2 regions of the Arthrobacter sp. 10T413_2 genome follow, and region 2 is predicted to be linked to the other one. Evidence: predicted binding sites of a transcription regulator. Region 2 holds the regulator's gene; the other holds the start of a gene.

Region 1 (22,959 bases), on a different contig from region 2:
CGGCATAGCCGAGGAAACGCCCCGGCCGGCCGCGCGGGGCTCCGCAAGTTCGCCCACCTCAGGACGGCTCAGGAACAGCACGTCGCTGGCGATCTTTCCCATCGCATCCGTCACCGCCGCCAGGGCATCCCCCAGCGACGTGACGGCCAGCCGGTTGGTGTGCCACGGGCCAGGCGTTGCCGCCAGGCCCAGATGCGCGGCAAGGTTTTCCGACAGGTCAAAGGGCGTGTCCACCGAAGCCGAGGTCAGCACGGTCCCGGCCGCCAATGTTCCTGCGGCCCCGCCGGTCTGCAGCGGAAGTTCAAGGGCCTCGAGGCGCCGTGCGGCGGCGGCCAGTCCGTGGAACCACTGCGCGGCCTTGAGCCCGAACGTGAACGGCAGGGAATGCTGCGTGAGGCTGCGGCCCACGCACAGCGTGTCCGCGTGCTGATCCGCAAGAGCGGCCAGCGCCGTCGTGGTGGCTTCCAGGTCCGTCAGGAGGGCAGCGACGGCGTTCCGGGCCAGCAGCATCAAGGCCGAATCCAGCACATCCTGGCTGGTCAGTGAGGTGTGAACGGCACGCAGTGCACCAACGTTTTCGGTGTCCAGGGCCTTCACCTCGGCACGGAGATCCGCCAGGAGCGGGATGACCGGGTTGGCGCCGCCCTGCCCGCGAATTGCGATGTCCCTCGCGTCGTAACGGCTGGCGTCGGCAGCGGAGGCCACGATCGCGGCCGATCCGGCCGGGGCCATGCCAGCCTTCTCCAGCACGGCGGCCCAACCGGACTCGACGGCGAGAATCGCCGCGAGCACCGCCCGGTCCCCGGTCAGCGCCGCCACAACAGGCGACGCCGACACGGGGCTGAGGAGGCCGACGTCGCCGTCGGACAAGTGGGAGTCGGTCACTGCGCGGCGCCCTCGGCACCCGAAGCCGCGGAACTCTCGAAGTCCAGGAAGACAGTCTCGCCTTCACCTTGGAGCCTGATGTCCCAGGTCAGGCCGCCGTCGGGATCCCGGCGAGCGATCAGGGTCTCGCGGCGGTCCGGCTCCAGGGAGGACAGCAGCGGATCCTTGGCCAGGGCCTCCTCGTTCTCCGGCAGGTAGATCCGGGTGAACAGGCGGTTCATGAGGCCGCGGGCGAAGACCGCAACAGCGATGAACGGCGCCGCGCCCTCTTCGGTGGGTCCCGGGTTCACGGTCGTGAACGTGAAGACGCCGGTGTTGCCCACCGTGCTGCGGCCGAACCCGGTGAAGGTATAGCCGTCGCGGACCAGGGAGCCCGTGTGGTGCGGAACCCTGCCGTCCGCGTCGGCCTGCCAGATTTCCAGGATGGCGTCCGGAATCGGGTGGCCGGCGCCGTCGTACACGGTGCCCTGGAGCCGGATGGAGCCCGGGGACCCGGGGGCGAGCAGCTCGCGGTCCTTGGCGTAGGGCAGGGCGTAGCCGTAGAACGGGCCCACGGTCTGGCCCGGCGTCGGGGTGAGTTTACTCATGATGCGCCTATTCATTCTCGTCGCCTGCTGCACCTAATGCCTCGTTCTCGGTCCAGGTCCGTTTGGGCCCGGTCAGGACAATGTCCCAGTTGTATGCCAGAGCCCATTCAGGCCTGGTCTGCTCGTGGTTGTAGGTGGCCACGAGCCGGTCGCGGGCGTCCTGGTCCACGATCGACTGGTAGATCGGGTCCAGCGGGAAGAGCTGGTCACCGGGGAAGTACATCTGGGTGATAATCCGCTGGGTGAACTCCTGCCCGAACAGGGAGAAGTGGATGTGGGCCGGTCGCCAGGCATTGAGGTGGTTCTTCCAGGGGTACGCGCCGGGCTTGATGGTGGTGAAGCTGTAGGAGCCGTCCGCGCCCGTGATACAGCGTCCGACGCCGGTGAAGTTGGGGTCCAGCGGTGCCGGGTGCTGGTCCCGTTTGTGGATGTAGCGTCCGGCGGAGTTCGCCTGCCAGATCTCCACGAGCTGGCCGGCGACGGGACGGCCGTCGCCGTCGAGCACGCGGCCGGAGACCACGATGCGTTCGCCCAGCGGTTCACCGTTGTGCTGGATGGTCAGGTCCGCCTCCAGCGCGTGCACGTCCATGTGCCCGAACGCCGGAGAGTAGAGCTCGATGGTTTCCGGGTCCGCGTGGTGCAGGTCCTTGGTGGGGTGCCGCAGGACGCTGCTGCGGTAGGGCGCGTAGTCGAGCCGCGGCTGGGTTTCGGCCGGGGCCCCGTTCTTGAGAGCCTGCGCGTAGGCCTCGCCGATCGCCTTCATCTCGGCGCTGAGGTCCGCCTGCGACTCTGCGGCGGCATCGAGCGGCGCGTACGTCTTGGGTGCGGCCTCCGTGGCTTCGTCGGACACGTATTCGGTGATCGGGTCGGCGTTGAAGATCTCAAGGTTCAATTCTTCAGGCACAGCCGCCTCCTTTCATGGGTGTGATTGTTGTTCGGGTGGGGATCAGGAACTGCGGGTCAGCTGGTGCAGGTGGTCGTACTGGACGGCGTGCCGCACGGGTGCGTTCGGAGCGCCGTAGCCGTCGTAGGCGCCGCGGCGTTCCACCATTTCGAAAAACACGCTGCCTACCGTGGCTGTGTAGAAATGCAGGAATTCGCCGTCGGCATCACGGTCATAGAGCAGGTTGAGCTCGCGGAGCGTAGCCAGGAAGTCCGGGTCCAGGGCGAACCGGGCGTCGAGGTCCTCGTAGTAGTTCGCCGGAATCTGCAGGAAGTCCAGGCCGCGGTCCCGGGCGGCACGGGCCGTGGCCACGAGGTCAGTCACCGCGAAGGCCACGTGCTCCTGGTAGGTGCGGCGGTGGCCGGTCCCGGACTCGCCGGGTTCTTTTGTTCCGGCGGCCTCCTGCTGCAGCAGCGGTGCCAGGTTCAGCACCAGGCGGACGCCCCGGTCCTCGGTGAGCATCACCTGGGAGCGGACCAGCCCGGTGGGGCTCGCCACCTCGGCATACGGCTGCGGTTCCAGCGCGAGGGCGCTCGTGTAGAACAGCACGGCCTCGTCGAAGTGCTGCCACGGCTGGGCGAGGTTCACGTGGTCAATCACGGCACCGGCTGCGGGGCCCGCGGCGGGAGCGGTGCCACCGGCTGGAACAACGTGAGGCAGTCCGTCGCCGGGTTCGTGGGGCTCCCCGAATTCACCGACCCAGGCCGCCGTGCCGTCCGGGCTGCCCTGGCAGAGGAAGATCTCGGTGGAGTCCGGCGCTGCGAAGCCCTGGAAGACTTCCTCGTTGGCCTGGCTCTTGCGCGGCACCGCGGGGGCCTTGAGCTGCTGGGCGCGGGCGGCGGCGATGACGGGAGAGTCGACGTCGAACCCCACGGCCGAAATAGCAGTGGAAAGGGCCGCGGCGGCAGATGCCTGCTGACCGGCGGCGGGTTCCTCGTTGATGATCAAGCGGGCGCGGCCCATGGTCCACAATTGCACGTTCTTGGTGCGATGGCGCCCGTTGAACGCGAATCCCAGCTGGCCGAGCAGCGTCTCCAGGCCGGCGGTGTCCCCGGCCCGGACTTCGGCGAAGTTGAAGCCGGCGGGCTCGGCCACCCGGGGAAGCGTGGCAAGCTCCATCGGGTAGCGGCGCCGGGCCGCAGTGCCGGCCGCACCGCTTTCAGCCGCGGCCGGGTTGGCCTCGAGCCAGCGGGCGCTCTGCTCTTCGAGCCAGATCAGCGACCGCATGGCATCGACGGCCGTGCGTTCGACGTCGGACTGGCGGAAGACGTCGTTGAACACTTCCAGCGATACCGGTCCGGTATAGCCGGCGCGGACCACGTGGCCCATGAACTTGGCGAGGTCGAACTGGCCCTCGCCCGGGAACACCCGGTAGTGCCGGCTCCAGGACAGCACGTCCATGGTCAGCTTGGGGGCATCGGCCACCTGGACGAAGAAGATTTTCGCCGGGTTGAAGGCCTCAATCCGCGCGGTGTCCCAGCCGCGGGAGAGGATATGGAAGGAGTCCAGGCAGGTGCCCAGGTGGGGGTGGTCCACCATGTCAACCAGTCGGTGGGCGTGCTCGTAGTCGCTGACGTACTTGCCCCAGGCCAGGGCCTCGTAGGCGACCTTGACGCCGTGTTCGCCCGCGAGGTCCGCGAGCCGGGAGAGCTGGGTGGCCCGGAGTTCGTCGTCGTCGATCGTGGCCGTTCCCACGTTGGAGCACAGCAGCATGGTGTCCATGCCCAGCCGGGACATGAGCCGGAACTTGGCGTCCGCGCGGCGCAGATTGGCGGCGAGCAGGTCCTCGGGAACGCTGTCGAAGTCGCGGAACGGCTGGTAGAGGTCCAGCGTGAGTCCGAGGTCGGCGGCCAGCTTCCGGACATCCTCCGGGCTCAGCGATGACGTGACGAGGTCCTGTTCGAAGATTTCAATGCCGTCAAAGCCGGCAACCGCACAGGCCTGCATTTTTTCCCGCAGGGTGCCGGAGAGGCAGACGGTCGCGATTCCGGTGCGCATCAGGCTGCCACCTCTTCCGCGGCCACGAGTTCCAGGAAGTGGGAGCGCATGCGGTCCGCGTCGGGCTCACGCCCGGTGAAGATCCGGAACGCGTCCGCGGCCTGCCCCACGGCCATCCGGCCGCCGTCAAGGACCTCGCAGCCCTTGGCCCGGGCCGCGCGGACGAGCTCGGTTTCGATCGGCCGGTACACGATGTCGGCGACCCAGTGCCGGGACTCCACGAGGGACATGTCCAGCGGAAGGCCCGGATGGGCGGCCATGCCGACCGGGGTGCAGTGCACCAGGCCGTCGGCCCGGGGCATGAGCTGCGGCAGCTCCGCCGTCGTGCGGGCCGTGACCGTGCGGTCCGGGAAGAATCCGGCGAGTTCGGCAGCCCGGGCGGCGCAGCGCGCCGCATCCGTGTCCACGAGGTCCAGTTCCCGGACACCCGCCGTGAGCAGGGCGTAGGCGACGGCGGATCCGGCGCCGCCGGCTCCCAGCTGGACCACGCGGTCCAGGGCGGCCCTGGGGAGACCGGAGGCAAGTGCCGACGCGAAGCCGGAAAAGTCGGTGTTATGCCCGATGAAGCGGCCGTCCCGGATGACCACGGTGTTGACGGCGCCGAGTCGCCGGGCGTCGGCGGAGACCTCGTCAAGGTAGTCCAGCACGAGCTGCTTGCAGGGGTGGGTGATGTTCAATCCGTTGAACCCGAGGCTCCGGGCACCGGACAGCAGATCCCCCACGGCCTGACCGGGCAGGCCAAGTTCGATCAGGTCGATGGGGCGGTAGAGGTACCGGAGGCCCTGGACGTCACCTTCGCGTTCATGCATGTAGGGCGTGAGGGACGGCATGACACCGTCTCCCACGAGTCCCACGAGGAAGGATTCTGCTCGATTGCTCATCCGGTTAGCTCCTTTGACAACTGCACTCGGCGGGCCGTGGCGCTTGAGGCGTCCGCGGCGGGCCGGGTGATAGGGATTACACTACAGACATTGTTCACATGTTGCACACTTGTTCGTATGGCGAACATATTGTTACGACGGCGCCTGCCGCCCCGGGGCGCCCCAGGGCGGCGGGTGGAGCACGTCACCGCTGGGGCAGCCGGGCCGACAGCTCAGCTGCGGCCGACTGGAGCAGGGGCACGCAGGCCACCAGATCCTCCATGCTGAGCCGGAACACCGGCACGGCCGTGGCGAGGGAGGCAAACGCGTGACCTTGGGCGTTGAACACCGGCACCGCGACGGCGCGCATGCCGGCCTCGTTTTCCTCGTCCATCGTGGCGTAGCCACGCCGGCGGACCAGTTCAATCTCCGCCCGGAACGCGTCGCGATCGGTAATGGAATGCTCCGTCAGCGGATCGAGGGGCAGTTCATCGAGAAGCTGGGCGCGGGTGGCGTCATCGGCGAACGCCACCAGCGCCTTACCTACCGAGGTGGTGTGCAGCGCTCCCAGATGGCCGGGATCGCTTGTGACGCGGAAGGTCCGCGGGCCGTCCACCTTGTTCACCGTCAGATGGTGGATGCCGTCACGCACGGAAAGAATGGTGGCCTCGCCCGTTTCCTCGGTCACCCGGCGCAGGATGGGAAGTGCCGTGCCTGCGAAACCGTGATGATTGGAAACCCGCTGGCCAAGCTGGAAGACGCGCAGGCCCAGGTGGTAACGGCGCCCGTCGGGCTCGTAGTCCACAAAGCCGTCCCGCGTCAGCGAGCCGAGCAGGCGGTACGTGGTGCTGAACGGCAGATCGGCCCGGCGGGAGATCTCCGCGGCGCTGGCGCCGCGCGGCTCGTCGCCCAGGAGGACCAGCAGGCCCAGGGCTTTCCCCACCATGTCGGTTCGAGAGTCCTCCTTGGCGGCCTTGGCAGGCTTCACCAGGGCTTCCCCCGGGGCGGCGGGAGCGGCGGACTCTTCTGTGGCTTGATTCACACTCATACAAGGATGTTCCCACATAGTGAGAGCTATTTCTAGATGGTGATTATTTTTCTTGACAGGTGACTGCGCTCACAGTCATGATTGCTACATCGCACAAGTAGCTTCCACCATGTGGCTACTAGTCCGGGTCTTTCCACGGACCTCCGGCTGCACCAAACTTAAGCAAGCGGCAGTCGAGACATTCCTGATCCATCCGCGACAACGTCGTCACACCAAAGGAACACCATGAGCCAGACTCTCCCGTCCGCGACGGGCACCACCACGGGAGGGACGCCGAAGAAGGCGGCCCTTGCCAGCTTCCTGGGCAGCGCCGTCGAGTACTACGACTTCTTCATCTTCGGTTCGGCAGCGGCACTGATCTTCCCGCATGTTTTCTTCCCTGATGCCGACACCAACGCGGCGATCATGTCATTCGCCACCTTCGGCTTCGCCTACATTGCCCGCCCGATCGGCGCCGTCGTCCTCGGCCACTTCGGCGACCGGATAGGCCGCCGAAAGGTCCTCATGTTCACGCTGCTGCTGATGGGCGCCTCCACCTTTGCCATCGGCTGCCTGCCGGACTTCAAGACGGTGGGCTGGTGGGCTCCTGTCCTGCTGGTGCTGGCGCGTCTTTGCCAGGGCTTTTCCGCGGCCGGCGAGCAGGCCGGCGCGTCATCCATGACGCTGGAGCACGCCCCGGACAACCGCCGCTCCTTCTTCACCTCCTGGACGCTCACGGGCACCCAGGGCGGCCAGATCCTCGCGGCCCTCGTCTTCATCCCGGTCCTCGCCCTGCCCGATGAGATCAAGTACAGCATCGGCTGGCGCATCCCGTTCTGGCTGAGCGCCGTGGTGGTGCTGGTCGCGTTCTTCATCCGCCGCACCCTGCACGAACCGCCGGCATTCGAGGAAGCCCGGAAGACCGCGCAGATCTCCAAGCTCCCGGTGGCCGACCTCCTCAAGAGCCACTGGCGCGATGTCCTCCGCGTGATCGCCTGTGCTTTTATCGCCGCCGTGTCCACCGTCTTCGGGACCCTGGCCATAAGCTACGCCAAGAACGTCGCCGGCGTGGACGGCACCACCACCCTCTGGCTCGTCGTCGGCGCCAACTTCATGGCCTTGGGCACCCAGCCGCTCTTCGGCATGCTCGCCGACAAGATCGGGCGGAAGCCGGTCTTCATCTACGGCGCACTGTCCAGCGCAGCCCTGACCCCGGTCTTCCTGCTGAGCCTCGAGTCCGGCAGCGTTCCGCTGATGTTCCTCACGGCAATCGCGTTCTTCTCCTTCGGTTACGCTGCGGCCAACGCTGTCTGGCCCTCCTTCTACGCCGAGATGTTCAGCACCAACGTCCGCTTCTCCGGCCTCGCAATCGGCACACAGCTGGGCTTCCTCATGGCGGGTTTCGCCCCGGCGATCGTGGCGGCCATGGGCGGCATCCAGCCGGGCGGCTGGGTCCAGATCAGCATTTTCACCGCAGTCATCTGCCTGATCGCCACCATCGCGGCCCTGACGGCCAAGGAAACCTTCAAGGTGCCCACCAAGCAGCTCGGCGTCAAGTAGCCCGGCCGCGGCGCTCCTGACCGGACACCGCGCTCAACCGCCAGTTCCGCACCTGCGACGGCGGCCCGTCCCTTCGGGGGCGGGCCGCCGTTGTGCGTGCAAGCGGTCAAAGACGTGCGCAGGCGGCCAGCGGAGCAGGAATCGGACCGGAGCCGGGGCAGGAAATCGGGCCGCCGCCGAAAACTAACCGTCCCCTTACCGTGCTGAAACGCGGACGCAACATTGGCGCAGGACACTGGAAGGGCCGGCAAGAGCAGGCACCAACTCCAGTCCAGGAGGCCCCGCCATGTTGAAGGAAGCGAAAGCCCATGTAACCCGTATCCGCGCCCTCGACCAGCTGCACCGCGGCGACGAGATCGAGGCCCGTTTGCGCGTCGGCCCGAACTACGACGATGTCGTGATCCGCCGCGGCCGCGTCCAGGAGACGGCTCCCGGAATCGGCGTCGTCTGGATCATGGACCGCCATTCCGGCATGCGGAAGGCCATCAACGCGGACGAATGCACCGTCTGGCGGGTCGCCTGAGGCGTCAGCCTCCCGCCACGGACTGGATGATCAGGACTTCCTGGCCCGGTGCCACCGTCGTCACCAAGCCCTGCAGCCGCCGGATCTCATTCCCGTTGACGTATATATTCACGTAACGGCGAACGGTTCCGGTTTCATCCCGCAACCGCCGCGACAGCGCCGGATAATCCCCGGTCACCGTATCCAGCACCCACTCCACCGTCACCGCTTCCTCCGCGGGCGCAGTCAGGATGGACTGCCCGCCGGCCAGCGGTTGGAGGACGCTCGGCAGGACCACACTGATCGCGGAATCCGCCGGCACGGGCATGCCGTTAGTCACGACGCCGTTCATGCGTTTCCAGCCCTTCACGGCTGCACTGGTTCACAGCTGCATCGGGAGCAGGGCAGCGGAAACCGTAGCAGCCCGCACGCACAGCACGTCCGGCAGGTGCGAGGCCACTTCGCTGAAGTGCTCCCCCTCGTCGGCACTGGCATAGACGCTGCCGCCCCGCGTTCCGAAGTAGACGCCCGCGGGCTCGGCCTCGTCGACGCACGCAGCATCGCGCAGCACGGCGTTGTACTCGGGGTCCGGCAGACCGGAGTCGAGCCGTTTCCAGCTGGCACCGGCGTCGTCCGTCCGGTGCACCGCCAGCTTGCCGTCAGGCGGAATCCGCTCGCCGTCGGCCTTCAGCGGGATCACCCAGGCCGTACCGGCCCGGCGCGGGTGCGTCAGCATCACAAAGCCGAAGTCCGCCGGGAGCCCTTCGGCGATCGATTCCCACGATTCGGCGTCGTCGTCGCTGCGGTACACGCCGTGGTGGTTCTGCGCATACAGGCGGCCGTCGACGGCGGCGTCCGCCGCGATCTTGTGGACGCACTGGCCGAATTCAGGGTTGGGGTCCGGCATGAAGTAAGCGGAGATCCCCCTGTTGCGGGGTTCCCAGGAAGCTCCGCCGTCGAGCGAGCGGTAGACCCCGCCTGTGCTCATGGCGACGTGGACTTTCTCGCCCGTGGGGTCAACGACGATCGAGTGGGCCGCGGCGCCGCCATAGCCGGCTCCCCATTCGCTGCGGTGCGGATGGTCCCAGAGGCCGCGGTTGAGCTCGAAGTGCTCCCCGCCGTCGGTCGATTTCCAGACGGAGATCGGTTCGCACCCTGCCCAAACGACGCCGGGCCGGGACTCGGCATCGGGGTGGATCTGCCAGATTCGTTCCAAGGCGGCGTCCGCGCCGTCGGGGAACGTGATGGCGCCGTTTTCGGGCTCCTCCCACGTCCCGCCCAGGTCATCCGAGTGAAAGACGGTGGGACCCCAGTGCTCGGAGCGGACCCCCACCAGGATCCGGGTCCGCCCGCCGCGGCTGTCGATGCCGATGCTGGGCACTTCACTCATCAGAAAATGCGGCCCGGACAGGGACCATTCCCTCCGGTCCGGGCTGGTCGCCAGCCACAGACCCTTCTTGGTGCCGATCGCCAGGACATAACTCTCTGCAGTAGCCATGCCCCCCATGCAACCACCCGCGCCGGAAGGCCGCAATGGTTTTTTGCGATGCCGCAGTGGTCCCGGGACGGTGCGCCGGCGTGCCGGGCCCCGCCGTCAGTCGACGAACTCCGACTGCGTCTCAATAAAGTCCCAGTCCGCGTCCGTCAATGACCCGGCGCCGCCGGCGTCGAAGATCCCCCGCTTGACGGTCTCGGGCAGCTCGATGGTCCGGAGGTTTTCCCGGAGCCATTCCTTACTCGCCAAATCCAGATCCAGCCACCACATGTAGATCTCCACGGCAGCCACCTCCTCCTGTGTTCTTCAACCGTAGGCCCCGCCACCGGGGTGTACAAGGGATGCGCCGGGACCGGCGCCGCAACGGGTCCGGCGCCGGGACCGGGAAGTAAGTCCCTGTTCAGGGCGACACCGCCGGGCAAGAATGAAGTATGTCCGCCGAGTCCGCCGAGTCCGCCGCCGGGCCCTCGCCCGTCGTGGTGGCCGTGCTTCCGGGACAGCATCCCGAGGTGCTGCAGACCGCCGGCGCGCTTGCCAAGCGCCTCGCCGTGCCTCTGGTCTGCGCGTATGTGGACGAGGCCAGCTACCTCGTGGAGTGGGACCCGGAGAGGTCCGCGCACCGACTGTCGCTGCACCCGGACACGGACAACGACGAGATCCGGGCGACAACCCAGGAGCTGCGCTCCGTCATTGAGGCACGCTGCGGAGGCCTGGGCATCGACTGGACCCTGCGCACCCTGGCGGGCGACCCGGCCCGGGCGATCGGCAGACTGGCCGCCGAGACTGACGCTCTCATGATCGTGGTGGGGACCCCGGAACCCGGACTCGGCCACCGCATTTCCGCGGCGCTCAACGGCTCCGTGGCGGCATGGCTGAGCCACCATCAGCAGCATCCGATCCTGATCGTTCCGGCGGCAGGAAAATAAAGCGAAAGTAGTTATTCGGGGTGCTGGCGCTATCCCACTACCGCCAAGTAAGCTCGATACGTAGGCCGGATGAACCGCCTACCCAATAGCTGCTCCGGAGTGCGTATCCCCCAATAACGCACTCCGGAGCTCTTTAATTTCCGCCAAGCGCCGAATTCACCGCCGGGCCGCCCCGGACGCTTGAAACATACCCCTAGGGGGTATATGTTGAGGGCATGAGCGAGTCCGAAGATCCCGTCACATCCCCCCTGGCGCCCCACGAGCAGCACGGCTACACCTCCAACAAGGAGGCCTACCTGCGCCGGCTCAAGCGGATCGAAGGCCAGGTGCGAGGCATCGCCCGCATGGTTGACGAGGACAAATACTGCATCGACATCCTCACCCAGGTTGCCGCCGTCACCAAGGCCCTGCACGCCGTGAGCCTGGGGCTCGTGGAGGAGCACATCGGCCACTGCGTCGTCGGCGCCGCCTCGGAGCCGGATCCGGAACTGCGCGCCGAAGCCATCGATTTCAAAGTCAAAGAGGCCGCCGATGCCATCGGCCGCCTCCTGCGCTAAGAACTGCACCACCCACCCCACCACCGGGCCGGGGAACCATCCCCTGCCCAGCGACAAGGAGCACCCCATGGGCACCGTTTCCACCACCGTCAACGTTTCCGGAATGACCTGCGGCCACTGCGTGTCCTCCGTCAGCGAAGAACTTGAGGCGCTCTCAGGCGTCGAAAAGGTCGACGTCGACCTCAAGGCCGGCGGCATTTCCACTGTCACGATCACCTCCAGCGAAGCATTGTCGTTTGCCGAGATCGGCGAGGCGGTCGCTGAAGCAGGCTACCTCGTGGTCGCCACCGAAGCCTGAGCGCCCTCACGGGCCGGCGGACGGCCCAGAACGGACCGAACGATGAGAACAGAAGGGCGCCGTGCGTAACGAGCAGCTGCTGCACCAATCCGGAAGCCGTGTCATTGACCTAGATATCGAGGGCATGACGTGCGCCTCCTGCGTCAACCGGATCGAACGCAAACTCGGAAAGCTCGACGGCGTCGAAGCCTCCGTCAATCTGCCCCTTGAGACCGCCCACGTCACCGTCCCGGCGGCCATCACAGACGAACAAATCACCGCCACCGTCGCCGCAGCAGGCTACAAGGCCACGATCCGGCCCCCCAAACACCCGACTGACGTGAGCGGCCCCGCCGAAAGCCCCAAGCTCGGCCCGCGGCTCGTCGGGGCAGCCGTCCTCACCGTCCCGGTGTTCCTCATTTCGATGTTCCCGGCCTTCCACTTCGCCAACTGGGGCTGGGCAGCAGCCATCCTGGCCCTGCCCGTGGTTACCTGGGCGGCGTGGCCATTCCACCGGGCAGCCGCCGTCAACGCCCGGCACCTCTCCTCCACGATGGACACGCTCGTCTCCATTGGCGTGACAGCGGCCTACGTCTTCTCAGCCTGGCAACTCTTCGCTGACCCGCTAATGACCGCCCACCCGGGGATGGACGGAACGGGGATGGACTCCGGCGGCCTCTACTTCGAGGTTGCCTCGGTCGTCACCACGTTCCTGCTGCTGGGCCGGTATCTGGAGGCGAATGCCAAGCAAAAAGCCGGGGACGCCCTCAAGGCACTGCTGAATCTGGGTGCCAAGGATGCCACGGTGCTCCGCGACGGCCAGGAGCAGCAGATTCCCGCCGATCGGCTGGGAGTAGGCGACCTCATTGTGGTCCGCCCCGGCGAGAAGATCGCGGCTGACGGCATCGTCGTCGAGGGGTCCTCCGCGGTCGACGCGTCGCTGGTCACGGGTGAATCGGTGCCGGTGGAAGTCGGCCCGGACAGCCCGGTCACGGGCGCCACCATCAACACCTCCGGCCGGCTGCTGGTCCGCGCCACGCGCGTCGGCGCCGAAACCACCTTGGCCCAGATGGGCCGGTTGGTCTCCGAGGCGCAGACCGGCAAGGCGCAGATCGCGCGCCTCGCGGACCGGATCAGCGCCGTCTTCGTGCCGGTGGTCCTCGCCATCGCCGTGGTGACGTTTGGCGCCTGGCTGCTCGCGGCCGTCCCGGAGATCAGCGACGCCGAACTCCGGGCAGCGTTTACGGCCGCCGTCGCCGTACTGGTCATTGCCTGCCCCTGCGCCCTGGGCCTGGCCACCCCGGTGGGGCTGCTCACCGGAACCGGCCGGGGCGCCCAGCTGGGCATCCTGATCCGGGGCCCCCAGGTCCTCGAGGACACCCGGACCGTGGACACCATCCTGCTGGACAAGACCGGCACCGTGACCACCGGCCACCTCGCCGTCGACGGCACGGAGGCCTTCGGAGCGTTCACCCCTGCTGAGGTTCTGCGTCTGGCCGGAGCCCTGGAGGCCGCGTCTGAACACCCCATCGCCCGCGCCATCGCTGCCGCGGCACGGGACGCGGCACTGGTTACGGCACCGGTTTCAACACCGGACGCCGCGGCAGGGGCGCCGGGTTCAGGGACCCCCGAGGTCGCGAACGACGGCGCCGGCCTGGCCGCCGTCGCCGGTTTCCGCTCCGCGCCCGGCGGCGGGGTCCAGGGAACCGTGGAGGGCCGGCTCCTGACGGCAGGCCGTACGGGCTGGCTGGAGCAGAACAGCATCGCGCCCGCCGCCGCGCAGCTGGAGGCCCTCCGCACCGGCGAAGCCTCGGGCGCCACAGCGATCTGGCTCGCCGTCGACGGGGAGCCCGCGGGCATCATCAGCCTGCGGGATACGCTCAAGCCGGGCTCTGCAGCCGCGATCTCGCGGCTGCGCGGGCTGGGTCTCCGGCCGATCCTCCTGACTGGGGACAACGCCGCCGTGGCCGCGCAGGTGGCAGCCGCCGTCGGCATTGCTCCGGAGGATGTGTTCGCAGGGGTGCTACCGGAGGGCAAGGTCGAGGCGGTGCGGAAGCTGCAGTCCGACGGCGCCACTGTCGCCATGGCCGGTGACGGCGTCAATGACGCCGCGGCGCTGGCCCAGTCGGATCTGGGCATCGCGATGGGCTCCGGCACCGATGTTGCGATCGAGGCCGCCGACCTGACGGTCATGGGCAACGATCTGGGGCAGGTCGCCCAGGCCATCGAGCTCTCCCGCCGGACCCTGGCGACCATCAAAACGAACCTCTTCTGGGCCTTTTTCTACAACGCCATCGGCATTCCCATAGCGGCCCTGGGACTCCTGAATCCAATGATCGCAGGGGGCGCCATGGCCGCGAGTTCCGTGCTGGTGGTGGCCAATTCGCTGCGGCTGCGCAGCTTCGGCAGGTAGGCCAGCTTTCGCCCGGGTCCTTCCCTCAGGCCGCGCCAAAGCGGGCGGCCGCCTTGGCTTTCGCCTTGGCAGCTTCCTCCCCGCGGTCCTTTGCCGGCGCGTGGGTCACGAGGGAGTCGAGCAGGTGCTGGGTGGCGTGGGCAATCTCATGCACAGCACGGTTGAAGGCCTCTTCGTTCGCCTTGGAGGGCCTGGTGCTGCCACTGATCTTGCGCACGTACTGCAGCGCGGCGGCCTCCACCTCGGCGGTGGTCGCGTGGGGTTCAAAGTTATGGAGGGTCCGGATATTTCGGCACATAGCTCCATGCTAGGTGTCCCGGGGCCCGGGAACGAGCGCACCCGCTGCACGGTGCCGGACCCGCATTGGGGCCGGCTCTGGCAGAACGCGCCTACGGTACGGGTTCGACGTCGTTCGCGTGGTTCAACGGGGCCGGCAGCGGGGCGGCGCGCAGTTCGTCCAGCCGGACCAGAACCACGCCGCCGACGATCAGGAGACCGCCGAGCAGCTGAATCGTGCCGGGCAGCTCGCCGAGCAACAGCCAGGCCCAGATGACGGCGAAGAGGACTTCGGTCAGCGACACGAAGGACGCCACCTTGGATCCGAGGGCCCGCGCGGCGACAATTCCGGACACGTACGCCAGGACCGTCGCCAGGACCACTAGGCCGCCAAGGGCGACCCACCAAGGGGTGATCCAGGGTCCCAGCCGCGTATCGGCCGTGCCGAACGCCATCGGCACCAAACCGGTGGCGGCCGCGAGCCACATCACGACGGCTCCGACCATCAGGCCGCCTGAGGCCAGGACAATCGGCGGGAGGGTGTCGTTTTCCTTGGCCGTGATGAAGAAGTAGATCGCAAGGCAGACCGCGGCCGCAATCCCCCACAGCACGCCGATCAGGTCAATCTTCACGGCACCCGTCAGGTCCAGGACCAGGACCAGTCCGCCCAGCGACAGCAGGGTGCCGGCGATGGTCAGCGGCCGGGGACGCTTCCGGCTCGCGGCCCACAGCCACAGCACGATGATGACGGGCGCGAGGTACTCCAGCAGGAGGGCGACGCCCACCGACAGCCGGGACACCGCATTGAAATAGAACAGCTGGCACGCGGCGACCCCAATGACGCCGAAAAGCAGGATGGTCAGCCAGTTGTCCTTGAGTTGGTGCCAGCGGCCGCGCAGCGCCGGGATGGCGGGAACCGCGAGGATCAGCGCGGCGCCGGTGAGGCGGCCCGTAACGGCGGCCCCGGGCGTCCAGCCCGTTTCGAGGAGGGCCTTGGCGAACGATCCGGAGATGCCAAAGACCGCCGAGGAGAACAACGCGATGCCCAGGCCAGAGGCCATGAAGCTGGACGCGACACCGGCCCGCCTGGTGCCGGCCGTGGCGCCCCGCGCCGTGCCCGTCGTCGCCCCCATTGCGCTGCCGGCCGGTTCCGAGGCAGGCCGCAGGGCGGCAAGGTCTTGGACCGGGGCGGCGACGGTGCGGCGGGGGGCAGACACGGCATTCTCCTGTCAGGAGTAAAGTGGGGTTATGGTCATGACATTACGCCCCCGCAAGGTAAGGAGTCAAGATGGTCTTTGCCCCTGACACAGAAGTTGCCCTGCGTTCCGTGGTCAACCTCATCAACACCGCCGCGAACGGCCAGGAACATCTGGCCACGGTCAAGGACCTGGACGGCTTCCTGGCGGCTGAGGGCTTCACTGGCTCCCGGGCCCGGGACCAGGCCGAGCTGGAAAGCATACGGCGGCTCCGCGGCGAACTCGCCGAGCTCTGGGTGGCGGAGGAGGCCGCTGCCGCGGAGACCGTGAACCGGCTGCTCCGCGAGGCCCGGGCACTCCCCCAACTGGTCAAGCACCATCCGTGGGACTGGCACTTGCACGCCACCACGCCCGAGGCCCCGCTGGCCGACCGCATGAGCACGGAGGCGGCCATGGCGATCGTGGACGTGATCCGCAGCAAGGAAATGGACCGCCTGCTGGTGTGCGCGGCGGAAGACTGCGACGCCGTCGTGCTCGATCTGAGCCGCAACCGCTCGAAGCGCTACTGCGACACGGGAAACTGCGCCAACCGCGCGCATGTGGCGGCATACCGGGCCCGCAAGGCGGTGTCCTGACCTGAGGGGTCCCGGTGTTGCGTGGTTAGGCCTGCGGCGTCAGGCGTGCGGTCCGTTGTCGCCGGAATCGGCCGAATCGACGGGGCCACCAGTTTCGGGCCCGGGCTGCACGGAGGGGCCGCCGTGGCCGGAAGGGGACCGCTTGGAGCTGAGGTTGACGCCGGAGCCCTTCCCCAGGTGCTCGGCGTTGTCCTTGTAGCTCATCGAGAGCATGGCGGCCACCACGAGGATCACAATGAAGGCGATCCCGGCGCCGATGAAGGCCAGGTCAAAGCGGGGCGAACGGGCGCTGCCGCCCGAGGCGAAGATCAGGACGCCGAAGAACACCACGACGGCCCAGAACGCGGAGAACATGAGCGTTCCCTTGACCGAGGTCCGCACGTTGCGGGACGCTCCGGATTTCTGCTGTGCCAAGGTGTTTTCCTCCTGCAGCCTGCGCGGGAAGCGTGGCTGTCTTGTTACCGCAATTGTTCTACGCCGGGTAGAACCTGTCGGTACTAGTTTACGGCCTCCGCGGAATCGCCCCGAGCATCATGCCGCAGGGTCAGCCCGGACAACATCCACAGCACGCCACTGATGATGGCCCCGCCGCCGGCCACGCCGAGGAGCGCGTGCGCACCAAGGCCGATGAAGAACGGCAGCGCGATCGCCGTGCCCAGCCCGATCACGCCGGAGGCGATCCAGTCCCGGGCCAGTACGGACCGGCCGCGGCTCGGAATGCCCGCGAGCAGCTCCGCAACACCGGCACCGCCGAGACCGATTGCGGCGATCGTTCCGAAGACGAGGGAGCCGGGGATCATGGCCACGGCTGCACCGGCCCCGGCCAGGACGGCCCCGCCGGCGGAGAGGATCCTGCCCGCACGTTCCCGCGGACGGTACCCGGACTTGGTCACGGTCCAGATCAGCACTACACCGGTGGCCAGCAGGTACAGGCCGCCGGCCCAGCCCATGCCCGCCTCGGATGGCGCGGCCCAGAAAACGGTCACCGCACCAAACACGAGCGCAACGGCTGCCCTGACCAGCACGGGCTTCCAGAGGTCGGCCGCGGCGCGGATGGCAGGGGTCGCGTCAGGCGCTGCGGGAAGAGTCACCTGTCCAGTTTAGTGCGAAGGCGGCACTGCGCGCGCCGGGAGCGGGACGCCAGCCGGCGGAGGTCCGGCAGAGTCCGACGGCCCCCGGCCGGGCCGGCTCACCGCGCGCCGAGGACCATCCAGCGGTCCGTCCGCGCCCGGAGGCCCAGCGTCAACGCCCGCGCCGCCATGTAGCCCAGGGAAAAGGCGGCCCAGAGCCACAGCAGCCCCGCGCCGCCGCCGATGCCGGAGTGCCACACGGCCAGCAGCAGGGGAAGATAGGCCGCGAGATTCACGACGCCGGCGATCGCAAGATACCGGGCGTCGCCCGCTCCAATGAGGACGCCGTCGAGGACGAAGACGTAGCCGGCGATCGGCTGGCCCGCGGCGAGGACCCACAGGGCGAGCGTAAGCGCCGCCCGGACCTCGGCGTCGGACGTGAAGAGGGCGCCCGCCCACGGCGCGGCCGCCGCGAGGAGGATCCCGGTCAGGGCACCGAAGCCGAGTCCCCACCGCGTCATGGTGCGCGTCAGCGCCCGGACGGCGCCGGGCCGGGCCGCCCCGAGTTCCTTGCCGATCAGAGCCTGGGCCGCGATCGCCAGGGCGTCCAGGGCGAAGGCGAAGAACGTGAAGATGGTCGTTGCCAGCTGGTGCGCAGCAAGATTGACGGGACCCTGGGCCGTCACCGCCACTACCGTGGCAAGAATCGCGATGCGCAGGCTGAGCGTGCGCAGCATGAGCCAGGAGCCGACCTTGGTCAGGGCCGGGATCCCGCGCCAGTCCGGCAGCAGGGACACCCCGTGGTTGCGCGCGTTGCGCCGGACGATCAGCACGTACACGGCCGCCATGGCCCATTGCGCGATGCTCGTGCCCACGGCGGAACCTGTCACGGACCAGCCCAGCCCGTAGACGAGGAACAGGTTCAGCAAGATGTTCAGCGTGAATCCGGCAGCGGCGACGGCCAACGGGGTCCGGGTGTCCTGAAGTCCGCGCAGCACGCCGGTGCCCGCGAAGATGAGCAGCATCGCCACCAGGCCCGGCATGGACCCGCGCAAGTAGTCCATGGCATACCCATGCACCTCGCCGCGGGCACCCATAAGGTCCAGGAGGGGCCCGGCGGCCAGGAACCCGGCGATCGCCAGGACGATGCCCAGCAGAAGCGCCAGCCAGATGCCGTCCCGTCCGGCAGCGAGGGCCTTTGCGAGCTGGCCGTTGCCGATGGCCCGTGCGACCGCCGGCGTCGTGGAGTACGCGAGGAACACCATGAGACCCACGGCCGTGTGGAGGACCGCCGACGCGAGCCCGACGCCGGCCAGTTCGGCAACTCCGAGGTGACCCACGATTGCCGAATCCGCGAGCAGGAACAGCGGTTCGGCAATGAGGGCGCCGAACGCCGGCACCGCCAGGCGGAGGATTTCCCGACGATGCCCCACGGACGGCGGCAGGGTCTTGGGCAGGGAAGGGGAGGCAGGCACGGCTTAACCCTAGCGGGGTGAACACGACGTCGCCCGGCGTCATTTAGTTGACATTTCAACAAAACCGGGGAACCTTTAAAGTTGAAAGTACAACTTCCTCGCTGTTTCGGCCCGTTCCGCGGTTTGGGGATTCCGCTTCTTGGGGATCCCATCGTTTCGCCCCGGCCGAAGCGGCGGTCCACTCGAGAAAAGGCCCCCATGAACCAGCCCGCACTGACCACCTCCGCCCGAACCATCCTGCGCGTTATTACGGGATTCCTGTTCGCGGCCCACGGCTGGCAGAAATTCAACGAATTCACCATCGCCGGCACCCAGGCTGCCTTCACCCAGATGGGCGTCCCGGCGGCCCAGGCGGTGGCCCCCGTCGTCGCGACCCTCGAACTCGTCGGCGGCGTCGCACTGATCCTGGGCGTGCTCACCCGCGTTTTCGCCGCCCTCCTCGCACTGGACATGCTGGGCGCCCTCTTCCTGGTCCACGCCTCCGCCGGCGTCTTCGTGGCCACCGGCGGCTACGAGCTGGTGCTGATCCTGGCGGGCGCCGCCCTGGCCGTGGCCCTCGTTGGCGCCGGCACGGTCTCCGTGGACAAGGCGCTCTTTGGCCGTAGCGGATCCAGGCTCCGCGTCCTCGCCTGAGGCGTTTGTCCCGGCACCTTCCAGCGCTCCCGGCGGGCGGTCACCTCGCGGTGGCCGCCCGCCGTCGCATGTCACCGGGTTCCTATGGCGCGGGTTATGGCGTCCCGGACAGCGATTGTGTCGCCGGCCCACGGCTCCCGGCCGGCCCTTCAGTAAACTCACAGCATGAGCGAGAACGCGCCCAATTCCGTGACCCTGCGCTTCCTGGCGGCACCCACCGACGTCGGCCACAGCGGTTCGGTCGACGCCGGCACCGTGCTGGAGTGGGTGGACAAGGCGGCCTACGCGGCCGCCGTCGGCTGGTCAAAGTCCTATTGCGTGACGGCCTACGTGGGAAACATCCACTTCGCAGATCCGGTCAACAGCGGTGACATGGTGGAGGTCGAGGCCACGATCGTCTACACCGGGCGGTCCTCGATGCACATCCGCACCGTGGTGTCCTCGAGCGATCCCAAGGGCGGACCCGCCACCATGCGCAGTCAGTGCATCGTGATCTTCGTGGCCGTGGGCGCAGACGGCAAACCCATACCGGTGCCTCAGTTTGAACCCGCGACGCCGGCAGAAATCGACCAGCGGGACGACGCGCTGGCCCGGATCAAGGTCCGCGAAGAAATCGTCCAAGCCATGAGCGAGCAGGAATATACCGATGCCGGCACGGCCGAACGCGTGGTGCTGCGGTTCATGGCGGCGCCCACTGACGTGAACTGGGGCGGCAAGGTCCACGGCGGAATCGTTATGAAATGGATCGACGAGGCCGCGTACGTCTGCGCCTCCCGGTACTGCGGAAAGGACACGGTGGCCGTGTTCTCCGGCGGCGTGCGGTTCTACCGTCCGTTGCTGATCGGCCACGTGGTGGAAGTGGAGGCCCGGCTGGTGTACACCGGCACGAAAGGCATGCACATCGCCGTGCACGTCCGTTCGGGAGACCCCAAGGGACGCGAGCTGAACCTCACCACGTACTGCCTGACGGTCATGGTGGCCCGCGACGAGACGGGAACGTCGGTCCCGATCCCGCAGTGGGTTCCGGTCTCCGAGGAAGACAAGCGGCTGCACGCCCATGCCCGCGAACTGCTGGAAATCCGCGGCCGGGCCCCGGGGAACCGGCTGCCCAACCATCTGCTCGCGGCAGGCGGCCGCTAGGTCCGGGCCGGGTTGGTCCTGGCCGGGCGGGGCGGGTTGGTCCTGGCCGGGCGGGGCGGCTAGAAGCCGCCGCCACCGCCGGCGTCGGCCGCCATGTTGGCAAACCGTGAGTAGTGGCCCTGGAAGGCCACAACAATGTCCTTCGTGGGGCCGTTACGGTGCTTGGCGATCAGGATGTCCGCCTCACCGGCGCGCGGGGACTCTTTGTCGTAAACGTCTTCACGGTGCAGCAAGATCACCATGTCGGCATCCTGCTCGATGGAGCCGGATTCACGCAGATCCGAGACCATGGGCCGCTTGTCCTGGCGCTGCTCCGAGCCACGGTTCAGCTGCGACAGTGCAATCACAGGGACCTGGAGTTCCTTGGCCAGGAGCTTCAGCGCACGGGAGAACTCGGAGACTTCCTGCTGACGGGATTCCACCTTCTTGCCCGAGCTCATCAGCTGCAGGTAGTCCAGGATCACGAGCTTGAGGTCATGCTGCTGTTTCAGGCGCCGGCACTTGGCGCGGATTTCCATAAGCGACATGTTGGGGCTGTCATCGATGAACAGCGGGGCATCGTTCATCCGGCCCATCGTGGTGGCGATTTTGGACCACTGCTCGTCTTTGATGGTGCCCTTGCGGAGGTCCTGAAGGCCGATCGTGGCCTCGGCGGACAGCAGGCGCATGGCGATCTCGTTGCGGCCCATTTCGAGGGAAAACATGACGGTGGTGAGGTTATTCTTGATGGCGGCCGAGCGGGCGAAGTCCAGCGCGAATGTGGATTTACCGACGGCGGGGCGCGCGGCGATGACGATCATCTGGCCGGGATGCAGGCCGTGGGTCAGTTCATCGAGCTCGTAGAAGCCGGTGGGGACACCCACCATGCCCTCCCCGCGGTGTCCGGAGGCCTCGATCTCGTCCACCGTGGACTCCATGACGTCCTTGAGGACCACATAGTCCTCAGCGGTGCGGCGTTCGGCGACGGCGTAGACCTCGGCCTGGGCCTGGTTGACGAGGTCCTCCACCTCGCCGTCCTGTCCGTAGCCGAGCTGGACTATCTTGGTGCCGGCGTTCACAAGGCGGCGCAGCACCGCGCGTTCGCCCACGATTTCGGCGTAGTACCCGGCGTTGGCGGCGGTGGGGACCGTCTGGATGAGTTCGTGCAGGTAGGCGGGTCCGCCGATCCTGTTGATTTCACCGCGTTTGGTCAGCTCGTCCGAGACCGTCACGGCATCGGCAGGCTCACCGCGGCCGTAGAGGTCAATGATGGCCTCGTAGATGGTTTCGTGTGCCGGACGGTAGAAGTCCTGGCCGCGCAGGATCTCGACGACGTCGGCGATGGCGTCCTTGGACAGCATCATGCCACCCAGGACTGACTGCTCCGCGGGAATGTCCTGCGGGGGCTTGCGGCTGCCCTCGGCTCCCCGCGTACCCTCGACTGAGTCCAGATGCGTAACTGACAAAACTGCCGTCCTTCATTGTGTGCCGCGGCGGATATCCTTTCGCCGCGGCGCGTAAGCGCTGTGCGGTGATGCCCAGCTGCCCTGATGCCTAACTGCTGCGGTGCCTACCCGCCGTGGTGCCAGCTGCGGTGCCTACCCGCTGTGGTGCCAGCTGCGGTGAATCCCAACGGCTGTGATGCCCAACATCACGGCTTGGCGCCACCGGGCCACCCAATTCGTATCAGTCAGCTCCGACAATTCGCCGCCGGTCCTCCCTGCCGCGGTTATCCACAGCGCTGGTGCGGCCGTACGCCGCCGGGATCCCGGGGGCGGGTTTCCTCAGTGGGCACCGCCCGGCGACCGAAGGATTTCCGCTTCCAAAGCCCGATATCCTGCAACGTTATCCCCCGATCGGGCAGGCACCAACCCGGACGGCGCGCCCCCCTGTGGATAACCTGTGCACTAGTGGCAGATGCTTGTGCACAGTCTGTGGGTAGAGCTGTGGATAGAAAAAAAGTTGAGTCCGTAATCCATTCTTGACCTGCGGAAACATTGGATTCATCTTGTGGACACAAAACAATTTTCGCCAAGGTTCATCCACAGCCTGCACCTTGTGGCTGGGGATACGCCGCGGCTTGGGAGGCCACATTCGCGGCCCGATACGCGCATTTTGTGAGCGGACTCACGCCAGTGGGGAGGATTGAGGTGGAGTTGACGCGGGCCGCTGCGCACTGTAGGCGCGGTGCGGAACATGCTGTGGATAACCGCAATCTGGCATAAGCTCTAACCATGGGCGATGTACTGATAGTCATGTTGCCTGGCCTCATTCTGGCGGCTGTGCTCTGGACGGTCGCCACGGCCCTGAAGCCGCGGAATTTCGGCATCTCGGACGCCGAGCGCTACCAGCGGGAACTGGCAGTAAAGTCCCAGGCCCACTATGCCGCGCAAGTCGAGGCTGCCGTGGCCGCGCGAGCCCGGATTGAAGCCACCACGCGCCCCAGCCAGAACTCCCAGCAGCAGTCGCAACAAGAGGACCATGCCCGCTCAGCGCTGCTCTCCCGGAACGCCTCGGCCCCTGCA
Region 2 (4,057 bases):
CGAACCGCGCCACGTGGTGGTCTCGGCACGCACAGGTGAAGGCATCCCGGAACTGCTCAAAGCCATCAGTGACGGCATTCCGCGCCCCGGCGTGAAGCTTGAGCTGTTGATCCCGTACAACCGCGGCGATCTGCTCAACAAGCTCCACGAGACCGATGCCGAGATCCTCAGCCTCGAGCACGAGGAAACCGGCACCCGGGCCGTGGTGATGGTGCGCGAAGGACTCGCCGCTGAACTGGATCCCTTCATCAGCAATGACTGAGGCTGCGGTTACCAAAGCCAAGGCCGGATCCTCGGACGCCGGGGCCGCTGACGCGGAACCGGCCGACGGAGCGACGGGCGAGGACGCCGCGGACGGCAACACGGCGTCCGGCAACTCGGCCGGCGGGGCCGGCGAGGAGTTCGTGATTGAGCTGCTCGACCGTGCCGTGTCCGGCATGGGTGGCCAGAGCCGAGACGGCCAGCACGAAATGGCCCGGCAGGTGGCGCGCGCGATCGACAGCGGCGACCACCTGCTGGTCCAGGCCGGCACGGGCACCGGCAAGTCACTGGCGTACCTGATTCCGCTGATCGCCCATTCCCTGACCAGCAACAAGCCCACTCTGGTCTCCACCGCGACCCTGGCACTGCAGACCCAGATTGTCGGCCGCGACCTGCCCCGGCTGCTCAAGACCATCACCCCGGCCCTGGAGCGGCCAGTCAAGGTTGCCCTGGTGAAGGGCCGGTCCAACTACGTGTGCCGGCACAAGATCGAGGGCGGCTTCCCGTCCGAGGAACCGTCCGAGGGGCAACTGTTCTCCCTCGGCGAGGACACATCCGTGCCGCACTTTGCCGCCGCGCTGGGCGGGCCGTCCTCCCAGCTCGGCAAGGAAGTGGTGCGCCTGCGCGAATGGGCGGAGGAGACGGCCACGGGGGACCGGGACGAACTCATGCCCGGTGTCACGGACCGGGCCTGGCGGCAGGTCTCCGTCACGTCCATGGAGTGCCTCGGCGCGCAGAAGTGCCCGCTCGCGGCCGAATGCTTCAGTGAACTGGCCCGGCAGAACGCCGCCGATGCCGACGTCGTGGTCACCAACCACGCCATGCTCGCCGTCAGCGCCTTCGAAGGCCTGGCGGTCCTGCCCGAGTACGACGTCGTGGTGGTGGACGAGGCCCACGAACTGCAGGACCGCGTCACAGGCGCAGTCTCCGGCCAGCTCTCCGTCGCGATGGTCCACGCCGCTGCGTCCGGGGCCCGGAAGCACACAGGCATCACCGTGGACGCCCTGAACAATGCCGCCTCCCACCTGGAGCTCGCCATCGAAGGCGTCCCCAGCGGGTTGATGCCCAACGGCCTGAACACCGAGCAGCTCGACTGCATCGACCAGTTGCGCGACGCCTGCCGCGCCGCGCTGTCCGATTCCAAGGGGGACAGTTCCACGACGGCCGACGGCGGTCGCCAGCTCGCCCGGTCCCGCCTCATGGTCATCCTGGAACTTTGCGAACGCCTCCTGGCCGCGCGGGAAAACCGCGAAGTCGTGTGGTTCTCCCGCAATAGCAGCTTCGACCCGGCGCAGGGTTACTCCCAGCCGGACGAGACCGCGCCGGCCTTGATCAATGTGGCCCCGTTGAGCGTCGCGGGGCGGCTGCGTGAAGGACTGTTCGCGGACCACACCGTCATACTGACATCGGCCACGCTCGCCATCGGGGCGGCGTTCGAGCCGGCCGCCGGAGGCCTCGGTCTGGTCGGCAGCGGCGCCCCGAGCTGGACCGGCGTCGACGTCGGGTCCCCCTTCGACTATCCGAAGCAKGGCATCCTCTATGTCGCCCAGCACCTGCCCAAGCCCGGCCGCGGCTCGTCCCCGGAGGCCCTGGACKAACTCGAGAAACTGATCCGTGCCTCCGGCGGCGGGGCCCTGTGCCTGTTTTCCTCCCGGCGGGCGGCGGAGGAGGCCTCCGAGGCGATKCGGCCGCGGCTGGGCCTCAGCATCCTGTGCCAGGGGGAGTCGAGCATGACAGCGCTCGTGCGGCAGTTTGCCGACGAGCCGGACACATGTTTGTTCGGCACGATGTCCCTGTGGCAGGGCGTCGACGTTCCCGGAGTGTCCTGCCGCCTGGTGGTCATTGACAGGATTCCGTTCCCGCGGCCGGACGACCCGCTCATGACAGCACGTTCCCGTGCGGTGGCGCAGGCCGGGGGCAACGGCTTCATGTCCGTCTCGGCCACGCACGCCGCAATCCGCCTGGCGCAGGGCGCCGGCCGGCTGATCCGCTCGACCTCGGACAAGGGGGTGGTGGCGGTGCTGGATTCGCGGCTGTCCACGGAGCGCTACGGCGKGTTCCTCCGCGCCGCGCTTCCGCCGTTCTGGCCCACCACGGATCCTTCGATCGCCRTGGCCGCMTTGAAGCGGCTGGCGAAGGACTCCGGAAAGAACTAAAAGCAGGGGMCGGAGCCGCGGCTCCGGCCCCTGGTAGCCGTCCCGGGGATGGCTACCCCGGGAGGCCTGCCACGGGGTGGCTACAGGGAGCGGAGCACCGAGACGACCTTGCCCATGATCACGGCGTGGTCGCCGAGGATGGGCTCGTACTGGGTGTTTTGCGGCAGCAGCCACGTGTGGCCGTCGCGCTGGCGGAACGTCTTGACCGTTGCTTCATCATCGAGCAGCGCGGCCACGATGTCGCCGTTCACGGCGTCACCCTGGCGGCGGACAACCACCCAGTCGCCGTCGCAGATGGCGGCATCGATCATCGAGTCGCCGGCCACCTTGAGCATGAAGAGTTCGCCGTGGCCCACCAGCTGGCGCGGCAGCGGCATGACGTCCTCCACCACCTGGTCGGCGAGGATCGGTCCGCCGGCCGCGATGCGTCCGACAAACGGCACCATTGCCGTGTCGGTGGCGCTGGCGAGTTCGGTCACGGAGAGACCACCGACGGCGCGAAGGCCGCTGGACTTCTCGACGCCCGAAATGGCCCTCGTCCCCTCGTCCAGGGTCAGCGGCATGAGCACTTCCATGGCCCGTGGACGCTTTGGGTCCCGACGCAGGTACCCGAGCTTTTCAAGTTGGGACAGCTGATGGGTAACGCTCGACAAGCTGGCGAGTCCGACGGTGTCGCCKATTTCGMGCATGGACGGCGGGTAGCCGTTGTCACTGACGGAGCGCTGGATCGTTTCCAGGATCTTCTTCTGCCGGACGGTCAGGCTCTTGGGGGCCCGTGCAGGCTGGGCGCTCCGTGAGCCGGCCCGGCCGCCGGTGGCTGGTGCTGCCATGTTCGCCAACGCCTTTCCGTTCCACCCGGCCGCCGTGGCTGCTGTCACCGGGAACTTCCGGCCTGAAATGTCAGACCCTCCTGATCAACTGCCGATGAACGAGTTCACAAGCTGTTGTTCTTTCCCTCAAAAGTAGGCCAGCGGCAGAGCTTTTTCAAACATTTGTTCTAGCGAGTCTCGACATCGTTCGTTACTAAGTGCTAAAACAGAACTAGCAAAGTTCGAATATGTGTTCGATTTAGGATTTTCGACTCGGGCGCATTCTTCGGTTCTATGTTCGAAGGTTCGGTCGGTTGGCGGCGAGTACGTGGAGTACGCCGGGCGGCACCGTATGGTCCAGGAGGGCTCAGTTCATGTCAGCATCAAGCGCGTTTCACAGCACTTTTGATCACAGCGTTACGGACCGCGAGGTCACCCGGCAGCCGAAGCAGGCGCCGCTGCGGCTCACCCGGCGCGGACGGTTCGTCTTCTTCGGGATCCCGCTAATCCTGCTGGCAGCGCTCATCTTGTCGTTCAGCGGATTCCTTACCGCTCCTGCCAAGGCGGCGGATTCCGCAGACCAGCTCAATGTGACCCCCACTGTTTCCGTGACAGTCCAGCCGGGGGAGTCCCTCTGGGCCATTGCGGGGACCGTGGCGCCGGAACGCGATCCCCGTGACGTCGTGGCCGATATCGTGCAGTTGAACAACCTTGATGCCGCGCGTGTAATGCCGGGCCAGCAGCTGTTCGTTCCGTCCAAGTAGGTACCGCCGGCGTCCGTCCCGGGCGTCACAGTTTCAGCGCCCGTCCCGCTTCCACTTAAACTGGTCA

Evidence for each region. Region 2 encodes LexA, which represses DNA repair genes until DNA is damaged. Its sites were predicted from a motif close to TCGAACANNTGTTCGA; they were not measured.
Region 1: the regulator LexA is predicted to act here: its motif matches at 5,396-5,411, upstream of AC1DBQ_RS04080 (shikimate dehydrogenase).

What each region holds. Positions count from the first base shown of each region.
Region 1 covers NZ_JBFTHK010000013.1:3,120-26,078, forward strand. Annotated here, with positions in the region: gene AC1DBQ_RS04060 (lyase family protein) at 1-870, opposite strand, end outside; gene pcaG (protocatechuate 3,4-dioxygenase subunit alpha) at 882-1,472, opposite strand; gene pcaH (protocatechuate 3,4-dioxygenase subunit beta) at 1,480-2,376, opposite strand; gene AC1DBQ_RS04075 (TIM barrel protein) at 2,419-4,413, opposite strand; gene AC1DBQ_RS04080 (shikimate dehydrogenase) at 4,413-5,294, opposite strand; gene AC1DBQ_RS04085 (IclR family transcriptional regulator) at 5,479-6,321, opposite strand; gene AC1DBQ_RS04090 (MFS transporter) at 6,547-7,860, shown strand; gene AC1DBQ_RS04095 (hypothetical protein) at 8,147-8,383, shown strand; gene AC1DBQ_RS04100 (MoaD/ThiS family protein) at 8,388-8,690, opposite strand; gene AC1DBQ_RS04105 (WD40/YVTN/BNR-like repeat-containing protein) at 8,745-9,869, opposite strand; gene AC1DBQ_RS04110 (hypothetical protein) at 9,957-10,139, opposite strand; gene AC1DBQ_RS04115 (universal stress protein) at 10,289-10,783, shown strand; gene AC1DBQ_RS04120 (metal-sensitive transcriptional regulator) at 10,999-11,340, shown strand; gene AC1DBQ_RS04125 (heavy-metal-associated domain-containing protein) at 11,408-11,638, shown strand; gene AC1DBQ_RS04130 (heavy metal translocating P-type ATPase) at 11,763-14,030, shown strand; gene AC1DBQ_RS04135 (DUF2277 domain-containing protein) at 14,056-14,328, opposite strand; gene AC1DBQ_RS04140 (EamA family transporter) at 14,420-15,367, opposite strand; gene AC1DBQ_RS04145 (CGNR zinc finger domain-containing protein) at 15,595-16,137, shown strand; gene AC1DBQ_RS04150 (hypothetical protein) at 16,177-16,551, opposite strand; gene AC1DBQ_RS04155 (hypothetical protein) at 16,635-17,228, opposite strand; gene AC1DBQ_RS04160 (MATE family efflux transporter) at 17,327-18,682, opposite strand; gene AC1DBQ_RS04165 (DoxX family protein) at 18,881-19,315, shown strand; gene AC1DBQ_RS04170 (acyl-CoA thioesterase) at 19,481-20,455, shown strand; gene dnaB (replicative DNA helicase) at 20,515-21,900, opposite strand; gene AC1DBQ_RS04180 (hypothetical protein) at 22,669-22,959, shown strand, end outside.
Region 2 covers NZ_JBFTHK010000047.1:22,974-27,030, reverse strand. Annotated here, with positions in the region: gene hflX (GTPase HflX) at 1-262, shown strand, start outside; gene AC1DBQ_RS10055 (ATP-dependent DNA helicase) at 255-2,417, shown strand; gene lexA (transcriptional repressor LexA) at 2,498-3,247, opposite strand; gene AC1DBQ_RS10045 (LysM peptidoglycan-binding domain-containing protein) at 3,601-3,990, shown strand.